Regions from separate parts of the Parafrankia sp. BMG5.11 genome, predicted to be linked through region 3. Evidence: riboswitches for the same ligand, from Rfam matches in the RefSeq annotation. Region 3 holds a riboswitch; each other region holds the start of a gene.
The links. A riboswitch is a leader RNA that binds a small molecule or an ion and turns the genes downstream of it on or off. The one in region 3 is predicted to bind thiamine pyrophosphate.
Positions count from the first base shown of each region.

Region 1: it holds a riboswitch for thiamine pyrophosphate, as region 3 does, so the genes downstream of both, thiC (phosphomethylpyrimidine synthase ThiC) here and E0504_RS27065 (thiazole synthase) in region 3, are expected to answer to the same signal.
Region 2: it holds a riboswitch for thiamine pyrophosphate, as region 3 does, so the genes downstream of both, thiC (phosphomethylpyrimidine synthase ThiC) here and E0504_RS27065 (thiazole synthase) in region 3, are expected to answer to the same signal.

Region 1 covers NZ_SJXI01000059.1:318,357-323,027, reverse strand. Annotated here, with positions in the region: gene E0504_RS34350 (hypothetical protein) at 792-1,727, opposite strand; gene E0504_RS34345 (hypothetical protein) at 2,038-2,460, opposite strand; TPP riboswitch at 3,083-3,202, shown strand; gene thiC (phosphomethylpyrimidine synthase ThiC) at 3,200-4,671, shown strand, end outside.
Region 2 covers NZ_SJXI01000015.1:168,735-173,405, forward strand. Annotated here, with positions in the region: gene E0504_RS11670 (MipA/OmpV family protein) at 1-628, shown strand, start outside; gene E0504_RS11675 (NAD(P)/FAD-dependent oxidoreductase) at 755-2,560, shown strand; TPP riboswitch at 2,588-2,727, shown strand; gene thiC (phosphomethylpyrimidine synthase ThiC) at 2,757-4,613, shown strand.
Region 3 covers NZ_SJXI01000041.1:51,656-56,326, reverse strand. Annotated here, with positions in the region: gene E0504_RS27075 (NAD(P)/FAD-dependent oxidoreductase) at 1-744, opposite strand, end outside; gene thiH (2-iminoacetate synthase ThiH) at 862-2,028, opposite strand; gene E0504_RS27065 (thiazole synthase) at 2,028-2,915, opposite strand; TPP riboswitch at 2,910-3,024, opposite strand; gene pknB (Stk1 family PASTA domain-containing Ser/Thr kinase) at 3,289-4,671, shown strand, end outside.

The DNA of each region.
Region 1 (4,671 bases), on a different contig from region 3:
GCAGCCGTACGCGCCGGTGCCAGGCGCGCCGGTACCAGCCCCCCGGCCCCCGGCCAACTGATTCCCTCCCCCGTCCCCCCGCGTGATCCTCAAGCGCAGTCCCGGAGAAACCGTGGCGGCTGAGTGCGGTGCATGGACGCACTGACGCGCTCAGCCGCCGCGGTTGTGCTGGTGGGATCGTTGCCTCGAGCCCGGGCTTGCGCGCGCCCGACCCGACCCGGCGCGACCCGGCGCGACCCGGCACGGACCCGCCTGCGCGCCTGCTGGCCGATGTCCCGTCGCGGTCGCGGTCCGGGAACCGGCGGACCAACGTGTTCTCACTGCCCAGTTGTGGAGCCGCCGCCTCGGCCCTCACCGCGGGGCGCGGCATCGCCGGCGCTCCGGCCGGCGGCGAGCCTCGACCTGGCGGTGGAGCCCCGGTGCGTCTCTGGTGCTCGGCTACTCGCCGTTTGGTTTCTTTCTCGCCGTTTCAGTGGGCATTCTCTGCGAAATTCGCCCTGAAAGGGCGAGAAGGACGCCAAACGGCAAGTAGGCCACCTCGGCGTGCGGGGGGGTGTCCGATAGATGGCGGTCTGGTCGTGCCGTGGTGGTGCGTGCGGGCTGTGGCTTCGCTGCTCGTGAGGGCGGGACTGCGTCGGCACCCGGCCTCCTCGCGTTCGACCCGTGATCTCCTACCCCCCGGCGCACAGGACCTCCAAGAGCCGGGCCCCGAAAGCCAAACCAGGCCGCTGCCGGGGCGGGCGGCCTGGCGCCGTGGCCAACAGGCCGTGGCCGACGGGCCGTGGCCGGGGTCACTGCTGACCGGCGGACGCCTCCAGGCTTGCCCGGTCACCCATGATGATCATGGGATGGCTGCTCGGGGCCAGCCAGTGCAGGACGGTCTCCATCGAGGCCTGCGGGAGGCTGACGCAGCCGCGGGTGGGCGTGTTGTGGTCCACGTGCAGCCAGATGTCGCCGCCGGCCGCGGCGCCCAGCGGCCGGGTCGGGTCGGACGGCGGATGCCCCGGCAACCGGTTGTAGTCGATCGCGACCACGTAGTTGAAGGCCTCCCCCATCGGGTCGCCCTCGTAGCCGCCGGCCCGATAGAAGGACGGGCGGTACTCGTAGGGAAGCGCGGTGCCCGGGTCGGCGTAGCGGCCCCCGGCGGCGGTGAGGCTGAACACGCCCACGGGGCTACGCAGATCGCCCTCGACGTGGTCGTGGGTCCAGCCGTTGGCTCCGTTACGGCCGGGGATCTCCGCGCCGACGGCCGTCCAGGGGGCGTCGGCGTCCGCGCGCTGCCAGAGCACGACGCGGTTCACGGTTGAGGACTGGTCTGCGCCGGTCACGACGACGACCTGCCGGGTCGACGACGGGATCCGCGACATCATGAGGTCGCCGATGCCGGGGATCGCGCCGCGGGACTGCTCCGCGCCCGGGGCCGCGGCCGCGCGGCCGTCGGCCGCCGCGGGATCGGGGTTGCCGGTGGAGTCGGTGATGCGGTGCGGCGTGGCCACGTCGGGCCGCGCCGAAGTGGTGGGAACGGCCCCGTCGCCTGCCTGCGCCGTCGTCGACATGTCCGGATCCTCCGCCGAGCCGGTCACGTGCAGTGCTCCGGCGGCGCCGACCACCAGTGTCGCGCCGACCGCGGCCATCCCGATCGCGACGGTCTGCGCGGTGGCGCGGTCGCCGCGTGCGCCCCTGAGTCGGCGGCCCTCGGACCGCCCGGACCTACGGTGTGTCGCCATTCCTCCGACTTCCAGGCCGAAGCCGCGCCTCTCCAGCCACCTCCGCGCCTCCCGCGTCGCTTACCACCATCACATGCGCAAGGGCAGTGCTGTGCGGCAACACACCCGCAACATCGCGGACGTGCCGGTCGCACACGATACGGGCTCGCCGCGTGGAGGCCGCGAACCACTCCGCCCGCCGCGTGGCCCTCGACCGACGCAGGCCCGGCCACCGAGCACGCCGGTGCCCACCGGCGAGCAGCGTCGGCGCCGGCCCGCGAACCACACAGGCGCCGGTCGACATGCACGTTATCCACAACCCCGCCATCCCTCATGGACACAATGGATAAACAACAAGCATGGTCTGTCCATGGCCCCTAGCCCAGGCCGATTCTCCTGGCGGGAGATCGCCGACCTGCAGTCCGGTGTCATCAGCGAGCACGACGCGATGGCCGCCGGCCTCACCCGCGCCGACATCCGCGCGCGGGTCGCCGACGGCACCTGGCGGCAGCCCGCGCGTGGCGTCCTCGTCACCGCCACCGCCACGCCGCCGCTGGCGCAGCAGGCCTGGGCGGCGCTGCTCGCCGGCGGGCCGAACGCGGTGCTCGGCGGGTCCACGGCCGCCGCCCTCGACGGCCTCGTCGGCCACGGTGACGAGGTCGTGACGGTGCTGGTCCCGCCCGGGCGCCGCGGCACGCCCGTGGCAGGCGTCGTCTTCCGCCGCACCGCACGCCTGGCTCCGGCGGACGTCCACCGTGCCCGGCTGCCACCGCGGACGGCGCCGGCCCGCTCGGTGGTCGACATGGCCGAGTGGTGCAGCGGGCGCGACGGCGCCCGTGCCGTGATCAGCGACGCTCTCCTGCAGGGCTTCGTCACCATCGAGGCGATGCGCCGGGCGCTGGCGCGCCGCGGCCCGATCAGCCGCCGCACTCTGATCGCCGACACCCTCGACGAGCTGAACCGCCGGACTCCCCGGATGCTGAGCCTCCGGTACAAGCAGCTCGAGGCGGCGTTCGGGCTGCCTCCCTGTCGAGCGCTGGCCACCCCCTCCCCCGACGTTCCGACCGGCCGACTGGACGTCTGGTACGGGCCGTGGCGGCTGCTCGTGCGGGTCGGGCAGCCCGGTCCACGGCGGCCGCGGCCCGCCGGCCGGCGGATCCTCACCGTCAGGGTGGAGCAACTCTGGCAGGCGCCGGCGGAGACGGCCGCGCTGGTCGCCGCGGCTCTGCGGGAGCAGGTTCCGACAGAGGCCGCCGACCGGCCGGCCGTGCCGCCCGGGCCGGACGAACCGGCGACGGAATGGCACGAAACGGTACGTGACGAACATGGCGAAGCTGACCAAGGGGGTGGCGGAGGCCAGTCACCTGCCGTAGCGTCGTCCCAGATGCGGGAGCTTCCACCCTGGGAGGCTGAGAGGGCGGCCGGGCAACTGCCGGTGCCGCCGACCGCCTGAACCTGTCCGGGTAATTCCGGCGTAGGGAGTGATCAAGGTGGTGCGTCAGATCCGCCCGACGGATTCCGACAACACGGCGGCCGCGGCCTCCGGCACGGACGACGGCGCGGAGGGCATCCTGGCCCGACCGTTCCCCGGGAGCAGGAAGACCTACCTGGTCGGGTCCCGGCCCGACCTGCGGGTGCCGATGCGCGAGGTCGCGCTGAGCACGGGCGACAGCCTGGTCCTCTACGACACCTCCGGGCCGTACACCGACCCGGGCGCCGGCGTCGACGTGCGGCGCGGCCTGCCCGCGCTGCGGGCCGGCTGGATCGCCGCCCGCGGCGACACCGAGGAGATCGAGGGGCGTGCCGTCCAGCCCGCCGACGACGGACGGCACGGGCCTGACGGGCAGGCCGGTGACACCTTTCTCGGCTCGGGGCAGGCTCCGCGGCGGGCTACCGCCGGCCGCGCGGTGACCCAGCTCGCCTACGCCCGGCGGGGCGAGATCACCGCCGAGATGGAGTTCGTCGCGCTGCGCGAGGGCCTCTCTCCCGAGCTGGTGCGCGACGAGATCGCCACGGGCCGGGCGGTGCTGCCGGCGAACGTGAACCACCCCGAGAGCGAGCCGATGGCCATCGGCCGCAACCTGCTGGTGAAGATCAACGCGAACATCGGCAACTCCGCCGTCGCCTCCTCCATCGAGGAGGAGGTCGAGAAGATGGTGTGGTCGACCCGCTGGGGCGCCGACACCGTCATGGACCTCTCGACCGGGCGGAACATCCACACCACCCGCGAGTGGATCATCCGGAACTCCCCCGTCCCGATCGGGACGGTGCCGATCTACCAGGCGCTGGAGAAGGTCGGCGGCAAGGCCGAGGAGCTGACCTGGGAGGTCTACCGGGACACGGTGATCGAGCAGGCCGAGCAGGGTGTGGACTACATGACCGTCCACGCCGGGGTGCTGCTGCGCTACGTGCCGATGACCGCGCGGCGCAAGACCGGCATCGTCTCGCGCGGCGGCTCGATCCTGGCGGCATGGTGCCTCGCCCATCATGAGGAGAACTTCCTCTACACGAACTTCGCCGAGCTCTGCGAGATCCTGCGGGCCTATGACGTCACCTTCTCCCTCGGCGACGGCCTGCGCCCCGGCTCCATCGCCGACGCGAACGACGCCGCGCAGCTCGCCGAGCTCGCGACACTGGGCGAGCTGACCTCGGTGGCCTGGGAGCACGACGTCCAGGTGATGATCGAGGGGCCGGGCCACGTGCCCATGCACAAGATCAAGGAGAACGTGGACCTGCAGCGCGAGCTGTGCCACGACGCGCCGTTCTACACCCTCGGCCCGCTCACCACCGACATCGCGCCCGGCTACGACCACATCACCTCGGCCATCGGCGCCGCGATGATCGGCTGGTACGGGACGGCGATGCTCTGCTACGTCACGCCCAAGGAGCACCTGGGCCTGCCGGACCGCGAGGACGTCAAGGCCGGGGTCATCGCCTACAAGATCGCGGCGCACGCCGCCGACCT
Region 2 (4,671 bases), on a different contig from region 3:
CCAGCCGCGCCCGGCGGGTCTCGCGGTCGATTTCATCCCCGACGCGGCAGACGGGGTAGGCTTCGCCTTCGGGCCGGTGGCACGCGTGCGCACCAACCGCGCGCGGCAGATCAAGGATCCGGTGGTCCGCGCCGCGGGCAAGCTGGATACCGCGATCGAGGTCGGCGCCAACGCCGGGATCAGTCTGCCGCGGGTGCTGAACCCTTACGATTCGCTCAGCTTCGGCGCCGATGCGCTGTGGGACGTGGGCGGGGCGCACGAAGGGATGACCTTCACCCCGTCGGTCACTTACTTCACCCCTCTCAGCCGCGGAATGGCAGCCTCGCTGTCGCTGTCGGCGGAGCATGGCGACGACGACTTCGCGCGCTATTACTATTCGGTGAGCCCGGCGCAGAGCGTCGCCAGCGGATTGCCGGTCTACAACGCCGACGGCGGCTGGAACAAGGCGGGCGCGACGTTGCTGACGGCGTTCGATTTCGATGGCGACCTGACCAACGGGGGCCTGTCGGCGGTGCTGATCGGCGGTTATTCGCGGATGCTTGGCGATGCCAAACGCACGCCGTTCACCAGCATTCGCGGCAGCGCCGACCAGTGGTTCACGGCGGTGGGAGTCGGCTACACCTTCTGATCTTCGGACGGGGTACGACCAGGCGCGGGCGCTCACTGGCGCGCGCGGTCGGTTGCCGCTTGCAACGAATCTGCCGCTCCGCCATCCTCGATCAGAGGCCCGATAACGGGCGGGAGAGGATCACGCATGCACGCGCCGGCGACAGCCACCACGATCGACAAGGACGCCCTGCGCGCCAAGTACGCCGAAGAACGCGACAAGCGGCTGCGGGCCGAGGGTTCGTCGCAGTATTTGCGGCTCGAACGCGAATTCGCCGAGCTGGCGGCTGACCCTTATACCCCGATCACCCCGCGCGAGCCGCTGACCGATCACGTGACGTTCGCTTTCATCGGCGGCGGGTTCGCGGGGCTGGTCGTCGGCGCGCGGCTGAAGCAGGCCGGGATCACCGATGTGCGTATCGTCGAGAAGGGCGGCGATTTCGGCGGCACCTGGTACTGGAACCGGTACCCCGGCGCGCAGTGCGACACCGCGAGCATGATCTACATGCCGCTGCTCGAAGAAACCGGCCACATGCCGAGCGAGAAGTACGCGCACGCGCCCGAGATCCGCAACCACTGCAGCCGCATCGGCGAGACTTTCGGCCTGTACGACAAGGCGCTGTTCCATACCGAGGTGACGGGCCTGGAATGGAACGAGGGCGACAAGCTGTGGACCGTGCGCACGAACCGCGGCGATACGTTCACCGCCAAGTACGTCGGCATGGGCACCGGGCCGCTGCACGTCGCCAAGTTGCCGGGTCTGCCGGGAATCGAGACCTTCAGGGGCAAGGCGTTCCACACCAGCCGGTGGGATTATGCCTACACCGGCGGCAACCCCGAAGGCGCGCCCATGACGGGTCTTGCCGACAAGCGGGTGGCGATCATCGGCACCGGCGCGACGTCGGTCCAGGCGGTGCCGCACCTGGCGCGCGATGCGAAGGAACTGTACGTGTTCCAGCGCACCCCGTCATCAGTCGACCGCCGCGACAACGCGCCGCTGGATGACGACTGGTTCGCCAGCGTCGCGGAGCCGGGTTGGCAGCGCAAATGGCAGGACAACTTCGCCGCCAACCTCGGCGCCGGCTTCCCGGCCGAAGACCTTGTCAAGGACGGGTGGACCGATCTTGCCAAGCGGATGCGCGCCAACCTGCGCACCGTGCCGCCGTCCGAGTGGACCCCCGCCCGGATGATGGCGGCGTTCGAGGATGCCGATTACGAGAAGATGGAGCAGATCCGCCGCCGCGCCGAGGAACTGGTCAACGATCCGAACACCGCCGACGACCTGAAGGCATGGTATCGCCAGTTGTGCAAGCGGCCGTGCTTTCACGACGAATACCTGCAGGCGTTCAACCGGCCCGGCGTGAAGCTGATCCACACCGATGGGCAGGGCGTGTCCGCGATCACCGAAAAGGGCGTGATGGCCAACGGCACCGAGTACGAGGTCGACTGCATCATCTACGCCTCGGGGTTCGAGGTTTCGACCGACTACGTCGCGCGCGCCGGGTTCGACGCGGTGGGGCGGGACGGGCGAACGCTGTCGGAATACTGGGCCGGGGGGATGCGCACGCTCCACGGGTTGCACATCAACGGCTTTCCCAACCTGTTCATGGTCCAGCCGGCGCAAGCGGCCAACTTCATCGCCAACGTGCCGCACAACATCGTCGACCACGCCGATACCATCGCCAGCGTGGTGTCCGCCGCCGAGGAGCGCGGCGCGGCGACGGTGGAGCCGACGGCTGAGGCCGAGCAGGCCTGGCTCGACCTGCTGCGCACGGGCCCCGCGCGCGCGATCGGCAGCACGGAGTGCACGCCCGGATACTACAACAACGAGGGCAAGGGCTGGGGCGAGGACGCGCCGTTGTTCGTCGGCCACCCCGGCGGCGCGCTGGCGTACTTCGCGCACATTGATGCGTGGCGGAAATCGGGCCGGTTCGAAGGTCTGGAGTTCACCTAGACAGCCCGCCGGCACGAGCCTATCCATCCTGCATCCCCGGGGAGCCTGCGCCGCCATCGAGATATTTCGAAGGCGGTCAAAACTGGCTGAGAGGTGGGCTTCGCAACCCACGACCCGTCGAACCTGAACCCGTTAACACGGGCGGAGGGAGGGTCGCTGGCGAGGCGCTTTCCATCTGTCCACAGAGGAACTGCGCATGGCGGACATCAACTCCAAGCTCGAAATCGGCGTCACGACGGGAGCCATCCGCGGCAGCCGCAAGGTCCATGTCGGCCCGCTGGGCGTCGCGATGCGTGAGATCGTGCTGGAACCCTCTTGCGGTGAGCCGCCGGTGCGAGTGTATGACACCTCCGGTCCTTACACCGATCCTGCGTGCACGATCGACATCCGAGCCGGCCTGCCGATGATCCGCCGCGACTGGCAGCTCGCTCGCGCCGACGTCGAGGAATACGCCCCGCGTGAGGTCCGGCCGGAGGACAACGGCCAGCTCGGCCCCGATCGTTCAGGCGGCGTGCCCCCGTTCCCGACCGTACTGCGCCGGCCGCTGCGGGCGAAAGCCGGCGGCAACATCAGCCAGATGCACTATGCCCGTCGCGGCATCATCACGCCCGAGATGGAATACGTGGCGGAGCGCGAGAACCTCAGCCGCGAGCGCGCCGCGAACGAACGCGACGGCCAGGATTGGGGTGCCGAGATTCCCGACTACGTCACCCCCGAATTCGTCCGCGACGAAGTGGCGCGCGGGCGGGCGATCATCCCGTCCAACGTCAACCACCCCGAATGCGAGCCGATGGCGATCGGGCGCAACTTCCTGGTCAAGATCAACGCCAACATCGGTAACAGCGCGGTCGCCAGCGATGTCTCGAGCGAGGTCGACAAGATGGTCTGGTCGATCCGCTGGGGCGCCGACACCGTCATGGACCTCAGCACCGGGCGCAACATCCACGACACCCGCGAATGGATCATCCGCAACTCGCCCGTCCCCATCGGCACCGTGCCGATCTATCAGGCGTTGGAGAAGGTCGGCGGCATCGCCGAGGACCTGACCTGGGACATCTTCCGCGACACGCTGATCGAGCAGGCGGAACAGGGCGTCGATTATTTCACCATCCACGCCGGCGTGCGCCTGCCGTACATCCCGATGACCGCCAAGCGCGTGACCGGTATCGTCAGCCGCGGCGGCTCGATCATGGCGAAATGGTGCCTCGCGCATCACAAGGAGTCGTTCCTCTACGAACGCTTCGACGAGATCACCGAGATCATGAAGGCGTACGACATCGCCTATTCGCTGGGCGACGGCCTGCGTCCCGGCTCAATCGCGGACGCCAACGACGAGGCGCAATTCGCGGAGCTCTACACCCTGGGCGAGCTGACCAAGCGCGCCTGGGCGCAGGACGTGCAGGTGATGATCGAAGGGCCCGGCCACGTGCCGATGCACAAGATCAAGGCCAACATGGACAAGCAGCTGGAGGCGTGCGGCGAGGCGCCGTTCTATACCCTCGGGCCTCTCGTCACCGACATCGCGCCCGGATACGACCACATCACCAGCGGCATCGGCGCGGCGATGATCGGGTGGTTCGGCACCGCGATGCTCTGCTACGTCACGCCTAAGGAACACCTCGGTTTGCCCGACCGCGACGACGTGAAGGTGGGCGTGGTCACCTACAAGCTCGCCGCCCACGCCGCCGACCTCGCCAAGGGCCACCCCGCCGCCAAGGTCCGCGACGACGCGCTCAGCCGCGCCCGCTTCGAATTCCGCTGGCGCGACCAGTTCAACCTGAGCCTCGACCCCGACACCGCCGAGCAATACCACGACCAGACCCTGCCGGCGGAAGGCGCCAAGACCGCGCACTTCTGCTCGATGTGCGGACCCAAGTTCTGCTCGATGAAGATCACCCAGGAAGTGCGCGACTTCGCCGCGAAGCAGAACGCCGGGGTGGAGACGTTCGTCGCAGCCGAGGAGGCGGAGGCCGGGATGGCTGAGATGAGCCGGGTTTATAACGAGGGTGGGCGCGAGCTATACATTGGGACCGGTGGTAGGGAGCACGATTGAGCTTCGGGCCGTTGCTTCCTGAATCAAATAATCGCCAGCAAATAGTGGCGTCTTGTTG
Region 3 (4,671 bases):
CACCGCCGACAGCCATTCGTCGACGACGACGCCGCGGTCCAGCGGCAGACCCGACGACTCCAGCCAGGCGACGTCCGGGCGGACGCCGACTCCCACGACCACCACGTCGGCAGGCACGAACTCGCCCCCGGCCAGCGCGAGCCCGTCCGCCCGGATCTCGTCGACCGCGGCACCGAGCCGCAGGTCGATCCCCACCTTGGCGTACCAGGGGACCGTGTACCCGCCGATCTCGGCACCCAGCGCGAGCAGCGGCGCGGAGCCGGCCTCGACGACGGTCACGGCCGCGCCGGCGGACGCCGCGTGCGTGGCGACCTCGGCGCCGATCCAGCCCGCGCCGACGATGGCCAGCCGGATACCCGGGGTCAGCGCCTCGCGCAGCGCGAGGGCGTCGTCGATGGTGCGCAGCACCCGCTGCTCGCCGGGGCCGGGCAGCCGCACCGGGGCGGCGCCGGTCGCGAGCACCAGCCCGTCGAACTCGACGGCGCCGCCGTCGGTCTCCAGCACACCCGGGCGCAGCCCGGTCGCGTGCCGGCCGAGCAGGAGCTCCACGCCGTCGAGGTCGAAGGGCAGCGTGGTGTCGTCCGTCCGCCCCGACAGCACCGCCTTCGACAGCGGCGGCCGGTCGTACGGCCGATGCTCCTCCGCGCCCACCAACGTGATCGTGCCCGCGAAGCCCTGGGCGCGGAGCTCGACGACCGCTCGCCCTCCGGCCAGCCCGCCACCGACGACGACGACGCGATCCATCAGCCCACCCGCTCCATGGGCCGAGAGGCTACTGGGCAGGTCTGTCCCGTGTCGCCCGCTAGTCGCGCTGCCCACAACGGCGGGCGGCGCGGACTCGCCGCGACGGAGGATCGCCGGTCAGCCGGTGGCGTCGACCAGCGGGAAGGCGTCCTTCCACACGGGCTCGTAGCCGGCGCCGACCAGCATCGCGGCGACGTCCGCCGGGGAGCGCTCGTCGGAGATGGAGAACTGCTCCTGCGCCGTCCCGGGCCGGCCGTACCCGCCGGGCTCGGTGGACGAGCCCGCGCTCATCGTGGTCACCGCGATGCGGACCAGGCCGTCGCGCAGGGCCGCCGGCTCGCGGGTCGACAGTGAGATCGCCGCGTCCGGCTCGAACAGCCGCAGCGCCGCGTGCGCCTGGACGAACTCGGCGTCGCCGACGACGACGGTCGGTGGGAAGCCACTGGCGCTCGGCTTGATCCTCGGCAGCGCCACCGAGACCTCCGTCCGCCAGAAGCGGCGGGCGAGGAAGGATGCGTGCGCGGCGAGCGCGAGGACGTCGGCCCGCCAGTCCGGCGCCAGGCCGAGCAGGACGCCGAGGCCCAGGCGGCGGGCGCCGGCGCGGGCCGCCCGCTCGAAGGAGGACAGCCGGCGGTCGTAGTCGCGCTTCCACCCGGCCACGTGCACCTGCGCGTAGCGCTCCCGGTCGTAGGTCTCCTGGTAGTGGACGACGCCGTCGAGCCCGGCCGCGACCAGCCGGCTGTAGGTGTCGTCCGACCAGGTCTGGGTCTCCACCGAGATCGAGGGGACGAACGGTCGCAGCCGCTCGACGACGTCCACCAGGTACCCGGCGGAGACCTCGACGCGGTGCTCCCCGGAGACCAGCAGGATGTGCCGGAAGCCGCGGTCGGCCAGCAGGCGCGCCTCGGCCTCGGCCTCGTCGACCGTCAGGGTGCGCCGGGCCACCTCCAGCCCCTTGGCGAACCCGCAGTAGGTGCAGGACGACAGGCAGGCGTTCGACACGTACAGCGGGGCGAACAGCCGCACCGCCCGGCCGAACCGGCGCAGCGTCGTCTCCCGTGCCGCCTGCGCCAGCTCCTCCAGCCGCCCGGTCGCGGCCGGCGACAGCAGGACGGCGAGGTCGGCGATGTCCAGCCGGCCGCCGGCGTCGGGCCGCCCGGCGGCGACGGCCCGGCGCAGGACGGCGTCGACCCTCGCCTCGTCGGCCTCGACCGAGACACGGGCGAGCGCCGGGATGTCGAGCGCGGCGAGCTCGCGGGCGAACAGCCCTGCCGGGCTGGCCATCAGCCGGCCCCGCCGGGCAGACCGCCGGGCACCGCGCCCAGGAAACCGGTGAGCGGAGAGGACGCCTCGGCCACGGTGGCGCTGCCCGCCCGCGGCCTGCCGGCGAGGTGGGCCATCCGCCCGGCGGTGGTCGCGAGCGCGAAGGCCCGGGCCATCGCGACCGGGTCGGCGGCGATCGCGATCGCCGTGTTGACGAGCACCGCGTCCGCCCCGATCTCCATCGCCTCGGCGGCGTCGGAGGGCGCGCCGATGCCGGCGTCCACCACCACCGGGACCCCGGCGGTCTCCACGATCGCCTCGATCGCGTCGCGGGTGCGCAGGCCGCGGTTGGAACCGATCCAGCTGCCCAGCGGCATCACCGTGGCGCAGCCGGCCTCCTCGAGCCGGCGTGCCAGCACCGGGTCGGCCGAGCAGTACGGGAGCACGGTGAACCCGTCGGCGACCATCAGCTCGGCGGCGCGCAGCGTCTCGATCGGGTCCGGCGCGAGGGTGCGCGGATCCGGCGTGACCTCGAGCTTCACCAGGGACGTCCCGGTCGCCGCGCGACCGAGCCGGGCCAGCCGCAGCGCCTCGGCCGCGTCCTGCGCGCCGGAGGTGTTCGGCAGCAGCGTCATGCCGGCCGGGACGAAGTCGAGCACGTCGCCCTCCCCCGCGCGGCTCAGGTCGACCCGGCGCAGGGCGACGGTGACGATGTCCGCCCCCGAGGCGACCAGGCTGTCGCGCATGACCGGATGGCTCGCGAACTTGCCGGTGCCGACGAGGAGCCGGCTGGCGTAGACGGTGCCGGCGATCCGGAACGGGTCGGGATGACCGCGCTCCGAATGGTCGGACTCCGGATGGTCGGAGTTGTCCGGCTCGCGTCGGACCTCGGTGACCCGCTGTGTCATCAGATGGTTCCTCCCCACGCGCGCATGACCGCGATCGGGTTATGCGGGTCGCCGGCGGCATGCTGGCCGGCCTCTCAGCCCGCGTCCGCGGGCTCCCCGGTCACGCCACAGTCTAAGCCGCCGCGCGCGGCGGACCAGCGGCTCCGGCGAACCCGGACAGACAACGCGTCCCGGTACGGCGTCCGGGAGCTCACCCGGGCCGGGATCGACCGGGCTCCCGCCGAGCGGGCCCGAGATCGAGCACGCGGATCGAATTCCAGATTTTGTGACGAACATCCCGCCCGTTCGGGTACATCTCACGGCCAAATGCGCAGTAAGACCACTGTCTGGCCGATCGGGCGGCCGATCGTAAACTGTGCATGTGGATTCCACCGTGGCCGACCCCGTCATAGGTCGTCTCCTGGACGGGCGGTACACCGCCCAGGAGCGGCTCGCCGTCGGCGGGATGGCGACGGTGTACGTCGCCCATGACAACCGGCTCGACCGGTTCGTCGCCCTCAAGATCATGCATCCGAACCTCAGCCACGATCCGGAGTTCGTGGCCAGGTTCCACCGGGAGGCGAACGCGGTCGCGCGGCTGAACACGCCGTGCGCCGTCTCGATCCTCGACCAGGGGTCCGACACCAGCCCGGCCGGTGTCCTGCACTACCTGGTGATGGAGCTGGTCCGCGGGCGCTCGCTGCGCCAGCACCTGGGGATGCGCGGGCGGCTCACCGTCGCCGAGGTCGTCGAGATCTTCGAGCCGGTGGCCGAGGCACTCGCCGCGGCGCACGCGGCCGGCATCATCCACCGCGACATCAAGCCGGAGAACATCCTGCTCGGTGACGACGGCCGGGTGAAGGTCGCCGACTTCGGCCTGGCCCGGCCGGTCACCAATCCCACGGCGGCCCTCACCGGCGGAGTGGTGATGGGGACGGTCGGCTACCTGGCCCCCGAGCAGGTCACGCACGGCACCGCGGGCATGCGCAGCGACGTCTACGCGGCCGGCGTGATGCTGTTCGAGATGATCACCGGTAACCTGCCGCACACCGGTGAGACGCCGATGTCGGTCGCCTACCAGTCGGTGCACGGTGACGTGCCGGCGCCGTCCACGGTCGTGCCGGACGTCCCCGCCGAGCTGGACGCGCTGACGCTGCGGGCCACCGCCCGCGACCCGAACCACCGGCCGGCCGACGGCGCCGCGCTGCTGGCCGAGCTGCGCGCGATCCTGCCCTACCTGCCGGCGCCGGACGCCGGTGAGGAGTACCACTCCGGCTTCACCGGCCCGCTGGCGGCGCCGCCGCGTCCGGCACCGCCCCGGCCGCCCGCCGGGCCGCAGGTCGCCCCGACCAGCATGCTGGGCACGGGCTCCGGCTCGTCCTCGGGTGGACGGCGGCGGGCGCAGCGGACGGGGCCCGGCTCGCGGCTGCCGGTCGGCCCGGCCGTCATCGCCGGGGTGGTCGTCGTGTGCCTCGTGCTCGGGGTCCTCATGCTGCGGGCGCTCGTCGGCGGCGGGAAGCCCGAGGTGCCGCTGCTGATCGGCCTGGCCAAGGCGGACGCCGAGCAGGACCTGCGGGACGTCGGCCTGGCTTTCACCTACGGCGCGGAGATCGCCAGCACCCAGATCCCGCAGGGGCACGTCGTCGAGCAGGACCCGAAGACCGGTGCCGCGGTCAGCGACGGCGCCGTCGTGACGCTGCGGCTGAGCTCCGGCGTCCCCAAGGCCACCGTGCCGGACCTCGCCGGCCTGACCGTCGACCAGGCACTGCCGAAGCTG